DNA from 4 places in the Rossellomorea sp. FM04394 genome. Region 1 is predicted to be linked to each of the others. Evidence: riboswitches for the same ligand, from Rfam matches in the RefSeq annotation. Region 1 holds a riboswitch; each other region holds the start of a gene.

Region 1 (3,139 bases):
CACTGTCGTTAAAATCATAGTAGGATTCCGTTTAATGATTTCTTCTTCGCCTACTTTCACCCAGCCTTTTTGGTCTACAAAAACATTCTCGACCCCAGCCGTTTCCAGTATTTCCTGCTGAAAGGTTTCTGCTCCTGCTGTATAGATATCAGGAGAGGGACTGATTTCAAAATATACTTGTTCTTTTTCCTTAAGTGTATTTACTTTTTCTTTCACTTCTGAAATCTGTTCCTTGATACCGTCCACCAATTCGTTCCCCTTCTTCTCTACCCCCATTACTTCTGCAATCTGTTCAATATCCCCATATACATCTTCGAAGGTTTGGGCAGATTGAATGACGAATACGTTTAATCCCGCCTCCTCAAGCTGCTTCACTCCGGCATCATCTCCAGTGGTATATGCAATGACAGCATCAGGTTTTAATGCAATGACCTCTTCAGCATTGACCGTCATGGAATCCGATACTCTTTTAATCTCTTTCGCTTCCTCAGGATAGTTGTCGTATTCAGTTGCCCCGACTACCTTATCCCCAACTCCTATTGCAAAAAGAATCTCTGTGTTACTTGGCTGTAACGAAACAACGGTTTCGGGCACGCCATCAAAGGTTATATCTTCCCCCCTGTCATCTTTAACAGAATAAGGCTCATTTTCAGGCTTAACTTCCTTTTGGGATGTAGCTTCTTCCCCGTTGCTGCATCCTGCGAAAACAACCAGGATGATCGATAGTAGTAAACTATTTAACCATGACTTTTTCATCTTTCGTCTTCCCCGCTTCTCTAAATTTTGTCTATATACGATTTACTCTCAAAAGGAATTTCTTCAATCCCTTCACATTTATTCACATACACGGCCATTACGAACAGGACATTTGCCAGTAAATGAGCGTATTTAAATAAAATGTTCTCCACTTTCATCTCAGTACTGACTTTATGTAAGGCACGGACTGACTTTTTTGCTTCACTGCGGCAGGTATGAAGCACACATGCAGCTGTCGACCCTTGTGGAAGGACAAAGGTTTGGATTCGTTCCTCTACTTCGAAAACATAACGATCGTACATTCGACTCAATTTATTCAAGTCCTCTTCTTTGATGGCTGTCATTCCCCGCACCGAACCATTGAGGTGGTACGCCATTTCAGCCAAATACAGTAAATCATCGCGTACTTCCGGTAAGTGCCCAGCCAATGATGATGCCAGTCCGATTTTAGTCGATAGTGAATCGGTACGGATTTCGAAATCGACGGTCGAAACAGATTCACGCATATAGGGATAACATAAGTAGCGGAAATCCTTTGCCATATGTAAGTTTCCTCCTTTCTGAATGATGTTTGTGAAGCACCTATCGTATCTTCCGGGAGTTTTACATAAACACAAAAAAACCACCCAAGAATATTGGCCGGCAGTTGTCATCCATATAAAAAAAGAGATGCTAAAAAGCCGCACCATACCCTTAACTTCCGAAGAGCATAATACGATGGAAAATAGGCAGGTATCCTGGCTCGTGCGTCAGCCTACTCTAAGAACCTTCCCATTTGAATGATCAAATAGTGGTTTTCTTCTTATTTCGTCAGCACTTACAGTTGCGGAAACAGCTTCGGACTCACACCGAATTCCCTTTATGCTATAGATCAGCACCTAATTTCTGCGTGGGTTTATTCACTTAAGGAACATTATACCACCTTTTCCATGTGAAAGATGAAGAAGTTTTACACAAAAAAACAAACATGTTGGCGTACAAGCTTGAATATCTTTTGAGTATGTGAAGAAATGTTAAGGAGGAAAAACATGAAGCGATTGATTGTTTTGATATTATGCGTATTCTTATTAAGTGCATGCGGAGACAAAGAACCTGCATCCCATGAATTATGTGGATACGGGGATATGATGGTGGTGAACAAGAAGGAATATGTGAAGGTCTCTGAGGAGAAGAAGCTGGTCCTGGATGAAAAGCTTGGATCTATTAAAGAAAAGATTGATAGTCAATATCACCCCGAAAATGATTTTTCGGCAAATATATTAAAAAAAGGGACACCCATCTATAGCGTGAAAGATCACAGCCACTATTTAATCGCCCAGACAGAGGATAATCGCTATATTTTATATGAGGAAATACAATAAAAGGATGGCTGTAAGCGAATGTTTACAGCCATCCTTTATTTAGTTCGTGGAATTCAAGGAAATCAATCGATACAGGATCTTCGTTTTCTCATCCGTCCACTCCATCTTTTCTATGCTGCCGTAACCACTGGGGTCACTGTGTTTCGTTTTTCTTACCTCTATCGGAATATGCATAGGGTAAAGGCGGTATCCGTCTTTAAGCAGTTCAAACAGATTATCTTCTTTCCTCGCTTCTTTTCCCTTGGTCACGATCATCGTGTTTAATTCTAAGCCCATGCCCATTTCGCTTGACCTCAATCCTTTTTTATTTAATCATACACCACTGCCTATTGATTTTTCATCCATGTACATAGCATGGAGACGATTTGTTGGTTCTTTCGAGGAGGGAAGTAATGCGTAAATTCTTTAAAGTATTGGGACGACACAGATTTATTCAGATCATTCAGCCTTTTTTCTAATCTATATGCATGCTCCACAGAAACGTTCTGATCCTTTTCACCGTGAATGATCAATACTGGAGCTTCAAGGTTTTCTAATTCGTAAAGGGGCGTACGCCATTCATATCTCTCCGGAACTTTATTGGGACTTCCCCCTATGACTCTTTTCATCATCCTCCTGAGATCCTTCCGTTCGTCATATGTCAAGAACATATCCGAAACGCCTCCCCATGTAACAACAGAGGTGATGTCCCTGCGCACGATGCCTGTCAGTAACGCCATAACCCCTCCACGGGAAAAGCCAAACACATGGATCCGGTTATGGACCACCCTGTGATAGTGTTTGAGCAATTCAACACCGGAAATGGCGTCTTCACGATCATCTCCCGCAAAGTCTTCATTTCCCTCTCCTCCGAGATTTCCTCTGTAATAAGGGGCAAAAACAATGAAACCGTGAGAAGCAAATTGAGCGATTCTCGCCGGCCGGACCATTCCGACGCCTTTGATCCCCCCTCTTAAATAGAGGAAACCATCATACTTTCCTCCCCCGACAGGTTCAGCCATTAAGCCCTTCACACGGAGGCC
Region 2 (3,139 bases), 2.2 Mb from region 1:
ACTTTTGACTCTTCTGCTTCAAGCTTGACTGCACGTTCTCGCTCGAGGAATTGAAGCGTTAATTCCTCTTCCTTCACTTCCTTGGCTAATTTAGCTTTTTCCAGCTCATAGGACTGTTCGGATTTTGCTCTTGCCCGCTCTGTTTCTTCTTTGAAGGATGCGTCTTTAATATCCTTTTCTTTTTTGGATTCGGCGATCGTGATTTGACGCTTGTATTCTTCTTCTTTCGCTTCCTGATCGGTTTGGGCACGGTGAATACGGGTTTCTCGCTCTGTGTTTGCTTCTGCAATTTCAGCTTGCTTGCGAACCTCGGCGATACGTGGACGACCAAGATTTTTCAAGTAGCCATTTTCTTCGTCTGCATCCCTTATGTCAGTCAACCCGAGTGACGTAATTTTGAAGCCCATGAGATCCAGCTGCTTCTGGGCAATTTCCGAAACGTCAGCGTTAAATTTCTCACGGTTGCTGTTGATGTCTTCAACAGTCATTTTCGAAAGAATCGCACGAAGATTACTTCCCAGCACTTCGATGATTTCATCTTCAATTTCTTTTTGATCCTTACCAAGGAACTGCTCAGCGTAGTTCGCAATTCCGTTTAATGTGTCGGCCACCTTCACCATGGCCACTGCGTCTGCAACGATTGGTACTCCGCCATTTGTGTACACTCTCGGTGTCGATAATTTCAATTGGAAACTTGTTAGATTAACAGGTGTGGATGTTTGGAAACGTCTTAACCTGTACCCACCACCCCTGATGATTTTCATGGAACGCCCTTCCTGGTCGGTGAAAATATTCGTTTCCTTTTCAGGATCCCCCAGTTTCGGTCCGGTAATGATCAGTGCCTGGTTGGATCTCGCTGTACGATAGCGGAACCTCATCCAGAAATAATACGCGATCCCTGCAATAGCGGCAATAACCAGAACAGGAATAAGGAACATGAAAAATCCGATAATACTTAACGATCCTAGCATTCTGACAACCCCTCTCAAACTTTTCTATAAATCAGTCGAACAACCGATTTATTATTTAATAAAATTGCTAGCTACACTATTATTTACGGAATAGTTGTAGAAAAGTTTCAATATTTAGGTAAATTTTCTAATTTATATCCATTAATACCCACCAAATAAAGCCCTTCCTTCTCATTCCTGTGATAAAATAAAAGCGTTCACAATTTAAACATTGCTCATTGGTGAAGATGATCAGGTCATCTTCTTAAAAGGGAAGTTGGTGAAAGTCCAACGCGGTCCCGCCACTGTAAAGCTGAGATTTCGTATGGTTCCACTGTTTCGCATCGAAATGGGAAGGAATATGAAATTGCTGACGCTGAGCCAGGAGACCTGCCAATTGAGAAGAACACAGAGTTCCTACGGGAGATAGGAGGGTGTTGCGCTAATGAGACGTCACAAGAGGAATTATAGTACTCAGAACGTTTACCTGGAATAGCCGCATCTTCTTTTCAAAGGAAGATGCTTTTTTTATTTCAGAAATTAAACTGGGAGATGAGAAAATGGAACAAGCTTATTCGGTAGAGCGTTCAAAAACCATACAAACAAAATTGGTATTGCCACCAGACACCAATCATATGCAAACGATTTTCGGAGGAAAGATCCTTTCCTATATTGATGAAATTGCGGCACTATCAGCAATGAAGCACTCCAGCTCAGTCGTCGTCACGGCATCGATTGACTCCGTGGATTTTTTGTCGTCTGCAACGGTCGGCGATGCGTTAAGTCTGGAAGCCTACGTTACGTCTACAGGTCGAACATCCATGGAAGTATATGTAAAGGTCTACTCTACGAATCTCGTAACGAGTGTCAAAACCCTGACGACTGAATCATTCCTTACGATGGTGGCCGTTGATGAAAATGGAAAACCGAAGCCGGTGCCAAAGGTCATTCCACAAACGGAAGAAGAAGTGCGGCTTTTCAAGACGGCTCCTTTGCGAAAAGAGCATAGAAAAAATCGTGCGCTTATTTTGTAAACAGCCCGTGATTGTTGACGATCGAGACTACAAAAACACTCAGAGTTTTCTATGCTCTGAGTGTTCAAGAATGCCAATCTACTAAATAAGATTATTAGGAAGTACACCTCTTTCCCTAATTCCCCGTTCTATATGGCACCATATATTTAGTAAAGTAGGCTCCAACAAATAGGAATACAATGGTTAGAAACCAACTGATGATCCCCCTGAATCCCAGCCAATGAGCCAACAGGTTCATTATTGCAATCATGAAAAAACATATGGATGGTAAAGCTGTCTTAAAACCAGTAATACCTGCCGCTTTCCTTTTCTTCACTACATAAAAAATAGAGGAGCATAGTGAGATAAGCAGGATCATTGTGAAAATAACCGGTACCAAAAGGGATTCCTCCTTCTAAACTCTTATTTAACCTCCACTAATAATCATATCACTTTTATATAAAGAATTAGCCCATAATTTAGTAAAAGGAATACATATTGTGAAACTTCTTCCATCATTATCCGTATGAATAGTAATAGTAAATAATAGGAAGAGGGATAAGGTTGAAAAAAAATTTTGTCTTACTTGACTTGTTGATGTATGTAGCCCTGCCCCTTTTCGTATGGAATATCATGAGGGATTACATTGGAGATTATTATGCTATGCTCCTCTTTTCTGTTCCAGGAATCATCTATACGGTTTATCGTTTTATCGAAATGAAGAAAGTAAATACGTTTGGCTTGTTCATTTTAGTCACGCTGATTGTCGGTACTCTGATTGACGTTCTGGCTGGTTCCTCCCTCCAACTCCTTTGAAGTAATGTATACTATGCCGCTGCTTTAAGCTTATTTTTCTTCATTAGCATGTTGTGCCGAAAACCGATTTCCCTTTTCTTTGGACTTGACTTCGCAGAACTTCAAGGATACGACCGTTCCTTTTGTAAGCGACTCTATTATAAAAAGCCTCTCTATCGGATTTTTCAATTAATCACTCTATGTTTTGCCTTGAGAAGTGGGATTCTGGCAATTGTTAAAGCATGGCTTATTCTGGAGTACGGAGTTGAAGCATTCGATAAAGGGATAATAATCCGACAAGCCTTTAGCTGGATCATGACCGGGATTACGGTTGCTGGTTTCATATATATTGGAAAAATAATACAGAATTCACCCCAATTA
Region 3 (3,139 bases), 1.0 Mb from region 1:
CAGATCTTTGATGAGCAAAAGCTTTCTGACGACCCGACGATTTACATCGGCATCTCTTCTAAATCGGATCCCACCCAGGCTCCTGAAGGGAAAGAAAACATGTTTGTGTTAACACACGTGCCTCCATTAAAAGAGGGGGAAGATTGGACCCAATATAAAGAATCCTATCGCTTCAAAGTGCTGGATAAATTGGAGAAGATGGGTGTTACGAACTTAAGGGATCATATCGAATATGAATATACTTTTACTCCTAATGACCTTAAAAGTCTCTACGGGGCTAATGGCGGATCTATCTATGGTACGGTCACGGACCGAAAGCTTAATGGAGGTTTCAAGGTTCCGAATAAGAGCAGAGTGCTCTCAAATATGTATTTTGTGGGAGGTTCAACCCATCCGGGTGGAGGGGTGCCAATGGTCACTCTTTCCGGACAGCTTACAGCGGAATTGATCTTGGATGAACAAGTGAAGGTAAATCGTTTTATTGGATAAAAATATAAGGTGATGGTTTGATGCATGATAACCATCACCTTATATTTTCATTCTGAACTATGATTATCCACCGTATCCGAATTGTTTACTTTCGCCTCGTCCTGAGCTGGATAGGGATCAAAAAAGTTCACCAGTTTTCCTGGACCTTCATATCCCACGACTTGCTCTTTATCGTCTTTGACGGGATCATTTTTCTTCATATAAAAACTCCTTTCTGCCAATTAGTTTGGCAAAAGGAGTTTTTTTCATTCTCCAGGAATGATAAATTTTTTAAAGTCCTTAAGCTTTTGGGTTTTCCCAATGACTCTCAATAAATTCGTCACGACCAGATTTTGCCCGGTCTTGTTTATATTCATCGGGATTCTTTTTGTAGAACTTTTGATGATATTCTTCTGCCGGATAGAAGATTGAGGCAGGAAGGATCTGTGTGACGATTGGTTTTTTAAATCGGCCACTTTCTTCTATTTCCTTCTTCGTGTTTTCTGCTAAACGTTTTTGTTGTTCGTTGTGATAGAAAATGGCTGTGCGATACTGGTCACCGCGATCATGGAATTGTCCTCCGTCATCAGTCGGATCAATCTGAGGCCAGTATAGTTCTAATAATCTTTCATAGGGAAAGAGAGCAGGATCGAAGGTGATTTGAACAGCTTCAAAATGCCCACTGTTACCGGCTTTGATATCCTTATAGGTAGGGTTCTCAAGATGCCCTCCTGAATAACCTGACACGACATCAATAATACCCGGTAGTTCATCAAAAGGTTTTACCATACACCAAAAACAACCGCCGGCAAAAGTAGCGACTTCTTTCTTTTCATTCATTGCGAAAACCTCCTATACATATGCCGCTCTAAAGTAGTAAAGCGATAGCTTGAAAAAGATTTTATCATGAAAGGGTGGAAGCCACAATCAATTAGCTTCAAAGCCTATTTGCCTATATGGTTTACTAAAAGTGCGTAATTGATAACTCACATCAACAGAAGCTCTCTTCCTATAGGCACACGATCAACTTGCATTACGCAGGTAGATTCAATCATTCTGCAAATTTCAACAAATTCGTAAAAATCAATTCACTAACGATGATAACTTGTGTATAATTCATGTGAACGGAACAATTACATATGATACGAGATTAGGTGAAGCGGAAGTTTCTTTAACAAACTTTTTAGCTTCATAATAGGGAAGTTGGTGTAATTCCAACGCGGTCCCGCCACTGTAAATGGAAGTGAGCTGTATGAATGCCACTGTACCAATAGGTATGGGAAGGTGCAGCAAACAATGACCATGAGCCAGGAGACCTGCCTAATGTCTTTCGCACCAAATCTACGCGGATAGAAAGGTGTAATGTGCATGTCTGACGGTATGAAAGCCATTTTATGCATTTTACACAACATCTCTAGTCCCACTGGAGATGTTTTTTTGTCTGGGAATAAGTTCATTTACAGGAGGAAAACGTATGAAACACACATTCAAAATCATTCTTGCACTACTATTATCTCTTGGACTCCTTTCAGCATGCGGTACTGATGGTGAAAGTGTAGAAAAGAAAAAAAATAGCGGGGAAGTCAGTCAGGGACAATCTGCTTTTCCTTTGTCAGTAAACGACGCCCTGAATAATAAAGTCACGCTGGAAGAGCAACCTAAGCATATTGTTTCGTTGATTCCAAGCAACACAGAAATTTTATTCGAGTTAGGGTTGAATAAGGAAATTGTGGGGGTTTCAGATTTTGATAATTATCCAAAAGAAGCGGCGGCGAAAGAAAAAATAGGTGGAATGGAATTTAACGTTGAGAAGATCATCAGCCTGAATCCGGATTTGGTTCTCGCTCATGAGTCCACAGCTGTTTCGGCAGAAGAGGGGCTAGAACAGCTTCGAGGTGCAGGGGTAAAGGTATATATCGTACGTGATGCCAATAGCTTTGAGGAAGTGTACACCACGATGGAAAACATCGGCATATTGGTCGGAAAGAAAGATGAAGCTGAATCCGTCATTTCGGAGATGAAAGCTGATCTGGAATCCATTAAGGAAAAAGTCAGTGGTGTATCTGAGAAGAAAAAAGTGTATGTAGAGGTGTCACCTTCACCTGACATATATTCTACTGGTAAAAATACATTCATCGATCAAATGCTATCACTTGTAAATGCCGAAAATGTAATGAGTGACCAAGAGGGGTGGGTCCAAGTAAACCAAGAAGCAGTCATCGCTTCAAATCCAGACATTATCATTACAACATACGGTTACTACAGCGAAAACCCTAAAAAACAGGTGATGGGCCGAGAAGGATGGAAAGACGTAAATGCTGTGAAAAATGAAGAAGTTCATGACGTTCATTCTGACCTGGTCACACGCACTGGCCCAAGACTGGTTGAAGGAGTAGAGGAAATTGCAAAGTCGATCTATCCGGAGCTATTTACAGAATAAAATATGGATAACATACGGATTGGCAGTATCGTTTTTACTATTCGCTCTTCTCGCAGGTATATCGATTGGAACCATCTCAATCCCACCAAAGGACATTTTGTTCATCGTCGGAGCTAAATGGTTTGGATACCATCTACCGGAAGAGACGGATCCGATGTTTACAAACATTGTGTATTCAATTAGATTGCCCAGAGTATTATTGGCATTATTGGTTGGAAGCTCCTTAGCTAT
Region 4 (3,139 bases), 1.9 Mb from region 1:
TCAACGTAGTTTGTGTATTTGATGTTTTCAGCGATTTGAGTTTTTAACTCATCCATCGTAAATCCGGCTTTTTTCATTGCGTCTTCAAACTTCTTTTCATCACCATACTGCTTTTTAACTTCTTCCAATTGTTTATTGATTTCGTCTTCAGATGCTTTGTAGCCTTTTTCATCAGCCTGCTGCATAAGGAGTGTTTGTCCAACTAGACTATCAATCGTTTGTTCTTTTATTTTCTTTGCTGCATCTTTACTTGTCGGGTCTTGTCCCATCTGTTGATACTGCATTTGTGATTGAGTCAATACGTTATTGAAATCTTCACCTTTAATTTTTTCGTCGTTTACAATGGCAACGATCTTATCTTTTTCAACCTTCTGTTCATCCATTTTCTTCTGCATTTCTTCCATTTGCTTCGCTTGCTCTTCTTGAGCCTGTCCATCGCTTTTTTCTTCTGTTTTCGCTTTATCGTTAGCTTGTTTTTGGCTCTCCTCGTTCGAACCGCAAGCGGCTAGTCCAATCGTTAATAATGTCAATAGTAAAGCCGTTAATAATTTTTTCATAATAGACTCCTTTCAGAAGTAAGGTGTGATTTCAAAAAATCACTTAATGCGCATTTTAAATGAAAAGCCAGTAAAAAGAAAGTATTTAAGCCGAAAAGTATAGATTGTAATAAGGTTGAAATACAGTGCATTACTAATAGGTCCCTCTTTCACTATAATGTATGCAGTTACATCCGACTGTCAACTGCCGGGCAGAAATGAAAATGTAAGAACCCTGCTGCTAAAAAAAGAGGCTGTTTAAATCGAGATATCTTCCTCCATTTAAACAGCCTATAAAAAATATTGGGGACCAAAGAATACTGTCAAACAACCTTCTATTTGAATTATAGAGAGTGCTTATCATTTTCTCAACTAACATATATGAAGGTGTCGGGGGACTAGTGTCCTTTTGAACATACTATTCAATCTTCTCCTATTCTTTTCATGGAAAATAATAATTATAAGCATATTTCAAAGGAAGGATTTTTCCTTCCTTCTTTATAACATATCTTGACTTTACGAGTGTAATAGCGTGATACTAGTAAAAGATTCTAGCTTCAAAACAAAATAAATAGTTTCACTTGTAAAATTATTTTTAATCGTTTATGATTTAACAGAACACAACATTTTGTGTTCCATTTCATTAATTCAACTATATATTGATAATGACCTGTGAATAGGGTGTCTGAATGGACTTAAAAGGGAATCCGGTGTGAATCCGGAGCTGTCCCCGCAACTGTAAGTGCTGACGAAATAAGGAACTGCCACTGTCGTATACGATGGGAAGGCCTTAGAGTAGGGTGAAGCATGAGTCAGGAGACCTGCCTTGTTTATCATGTATTATCTTCTTCGGGAATTGGGAGGATAAAGCGAGGATTGGAATAGGCCGTTTAGCCTATGCATATATCTATCGTACATAAAGCCCATCCGCTAAGAAGGATGGGCTTTTTTTGACTCCTTCCCACACTGTATAAATTTGGGAGGAATGATGATGTCAATCGTATCACAGGATCAAAGGATCAAAATGGAAGCGAAAGCGATTCTTACAAAACTCCACAGTCGCTTTCCACACCTACCTTTTAAAGAATTCGATGAAAAGACTTTTAAGTATGCAGAAGGTCAATCTGAATCGAGCAAAGAAAAGCTATACCATTTCATGATCCTCACGGCAGTCGAACGAATTTCTGCACATGAACCTGATTGGACGTATGTTGCTGCAGAATTATATTTAGTGAAACTCTATCGTACCGTCGCTTATTCAAGGAGAGTTGAAGAAAGCGTGCTGTACAGTTCCTTTTATGAATTAATTCAAGAATTGACTGATAGAAAACTATTTACGACCGAACTATTGGAATCCTATAGCAAAGATGAAATTGACTCTTTGGGGAGGATCATGGACGCATCTAAAGACCATCTGTTTACGTACATAGGGATCGTGACATTGTCAGAGCGGTATTTAACTAAATCCCATGATGGTGAAATCCTTGAATTACCGCAGGAGCGATTTCTAATAATCGCCATGACACTCTTTATGAACGAACCCCGTGATAAGCGGATGGCGCTCATTCAGGAAGCATATTGGGCACTTTCCAATTTGTATATGACGGTAGCAACACCTACGTTCGCCAACGCCGGCAAAAGTCATGGTCAGTTATCAAGCTGTTTTATTGATACGGTGGCAGATGATTTAAGAAGTATTTACGACAGCAATACAGATGTTTCCACATTAAGTAAAAACGGTGGAGGACTTGGTATCTATTTAGGGAAGGTCCGAAGCCGGGGAAGTAATATCAAAGGTTTCAAGGGAGTAAGTTCAGGTGTCATTCCGTGGATGAAGCAGTTAAATAACACAGCCGTATCCGTTGATCAATTAGGTCAGCGTCAAGGAGCGATCGCTGTTTACTTAGATGTATGGCATAAGGACATTTTTCCTTTTCTTGATACACGATTAAATAATGGAGATGAAAGACAGCGTACCCATGACCTTTTCACGGGTGTCAGCTTACCTGATTTATTTATGGAGCAAGTGGAGAAGAGAGGGGAATGGTATTTATTTGATCCTCATGAAGTAAGGGTGGTCATGGGGTATTCACTGGAAGATTATTATGATGAACATGATGGAGGAGGTTCTTTCAGGGATAAGTATTGGGAGTGTGTAGAATATCCCGATCTCTCAAGGGAAGTCGTCCCGGCAATTGAAATTTTTAAGCGGATCCTGATTTCCCAGCTCGAAACAGGAACACCATACATGTTTTACCGTGACTCAGTTAACCGGCTAAATGCCAATGGGCATAAAGGGATGATTTACTGTAGTAATTTATGTACGGAAATCGCCCAAAATATGAGTGCGACAGTCATGGAAGAAGAGGTTATAAAGGACGGGAAAATCATTACCTATAAATCTCCCGGAGATTACGTCGTCTGTAATCTGGCATCTGTTTCTTTAGCTAAAACAATCATGGATGATGAACTGGAAAGAGTCGTATCCATAGGTGTAAGATTACTTGATAATGTCATAGATATTAATAAACTTCCAGTCCTGCAAGCCCAATTGACAAACAGGCGCTATAGGGGGATTGGATTAGGAACCTTTGGGTGGCATC

Evidence for each region. Region 1 has a riboswitch for cobalamin ahead of ACCB35_RS17555 (hypothetical protein). Riboswitches for the same ligand answer to the same signal wherever they lie in the genome.
Region 2: another riboswitch for cobalamin. It lies ahead of ACCB35_RS05915 (acyl-CoA thioesterase); the one in region 1 lies ahead of ACCB35_RS17555 (hypothetical protein).
Region 3: another riboswitch for cobalamin. It lies ahead of ACCB35_RS12265 (ABC transporter substrate-binding protein); the one in region 1 lies ahead of ACCB35_RS17555 (hypothetical protein).
Region 4: another riboswitch for cobalamin. It lies ahead of ACCB35_RS08000 (ribonucleoside-diphosphate reductase subunit alpha); the one in region 1 lies ahead of ACCB35_RS17555 (hypothetical protein).

Annotation. Positions count from the first base shown of each region.
Region 1 is NZ_CP168654.1:3,490,890-3,494,028, forward strand. Features, by position in the region: gene ACCB35_RS17550 (ABC transporter substrate-binding protein) at 1-756, opposite strand, end outside; gene ACCB35_RS17555 (hypothetical protein) at 777-1,298, opposite strand; cobalamin riboswitch at 1,466-1,653, opposite strand; gene ACCB35_RS17560 (hypothetical protein) at 1,785-2,117, shown strand; gene ACCB35_RS17565 (DUF2584 domain-containing protein) at 2,157-2,399, opposite strand; gene ACCB35_RS17570 (alpha/beta hydrolase family protein) at 2,444-3,139, opposite strand, start outside.
Region 2 is NZ_CP168654.1:1,189,127-1,192,265, reverse strand. Features, by position in the region: gene ACCB35_RS05920 (flotillin family protein) at 1-971, opposite strand, end outside; cobalamin riboswitch at 1,174-1,363, shown strand; gene ACCB35_RS05915 (acyl-CoA thioesterase) at 1,511-1,984, shown strand; gene ACCB35_RS05910 (hypothetical protein) at 2,100-2,342, opposite strand; gene ACCB35_RS05905 (hypothetical protein) at 2,528-2,779, shown strand; gene ACCB35_RS05900 (hypothetical protein) at 2,828-3,139, shown strand, end outside.
Region 3 is NZ_CP168654.1:2,451,212-2,454,350, reverse strand. Features, by position in the region: gene ACCB35_RS12280 (phytoene desaturase family protein) at 1-489, shown strand, start outside; gene ACCB35_RS12275 (hypothetical protein) at 537-689, opposite strand; gene msrA (peptide-methionine (S)-S-oxide reductase MsrA) at 769-1,308, opposite strand; cobalamin riboswitch at 1,604-1,807, shown strand; gene ACCB35_RS12265 (ABC transporter substrate-binding protein) at 1,943-2,908, shown strand; gene ACCB35_RS12260 (FecCD family ABC transporter permease) at 2,871-3,139, shown strand, end outside.
Region 4 is NZ_CP168654.1:1,587,823-1,590,961, forward strand. Features, by position in the region: gene ACCB35_RS07995 (SurA N-terminal domain-containing protein) at 1-557, opposite strand, end outside; cobalamin riboswitch at 1,199-1,380, shown strand; gene ACCB35_RS08000 (ribonucleoside-diphosphate reductase subunit alpha) at 1,528-3,139, shown strand, end outside.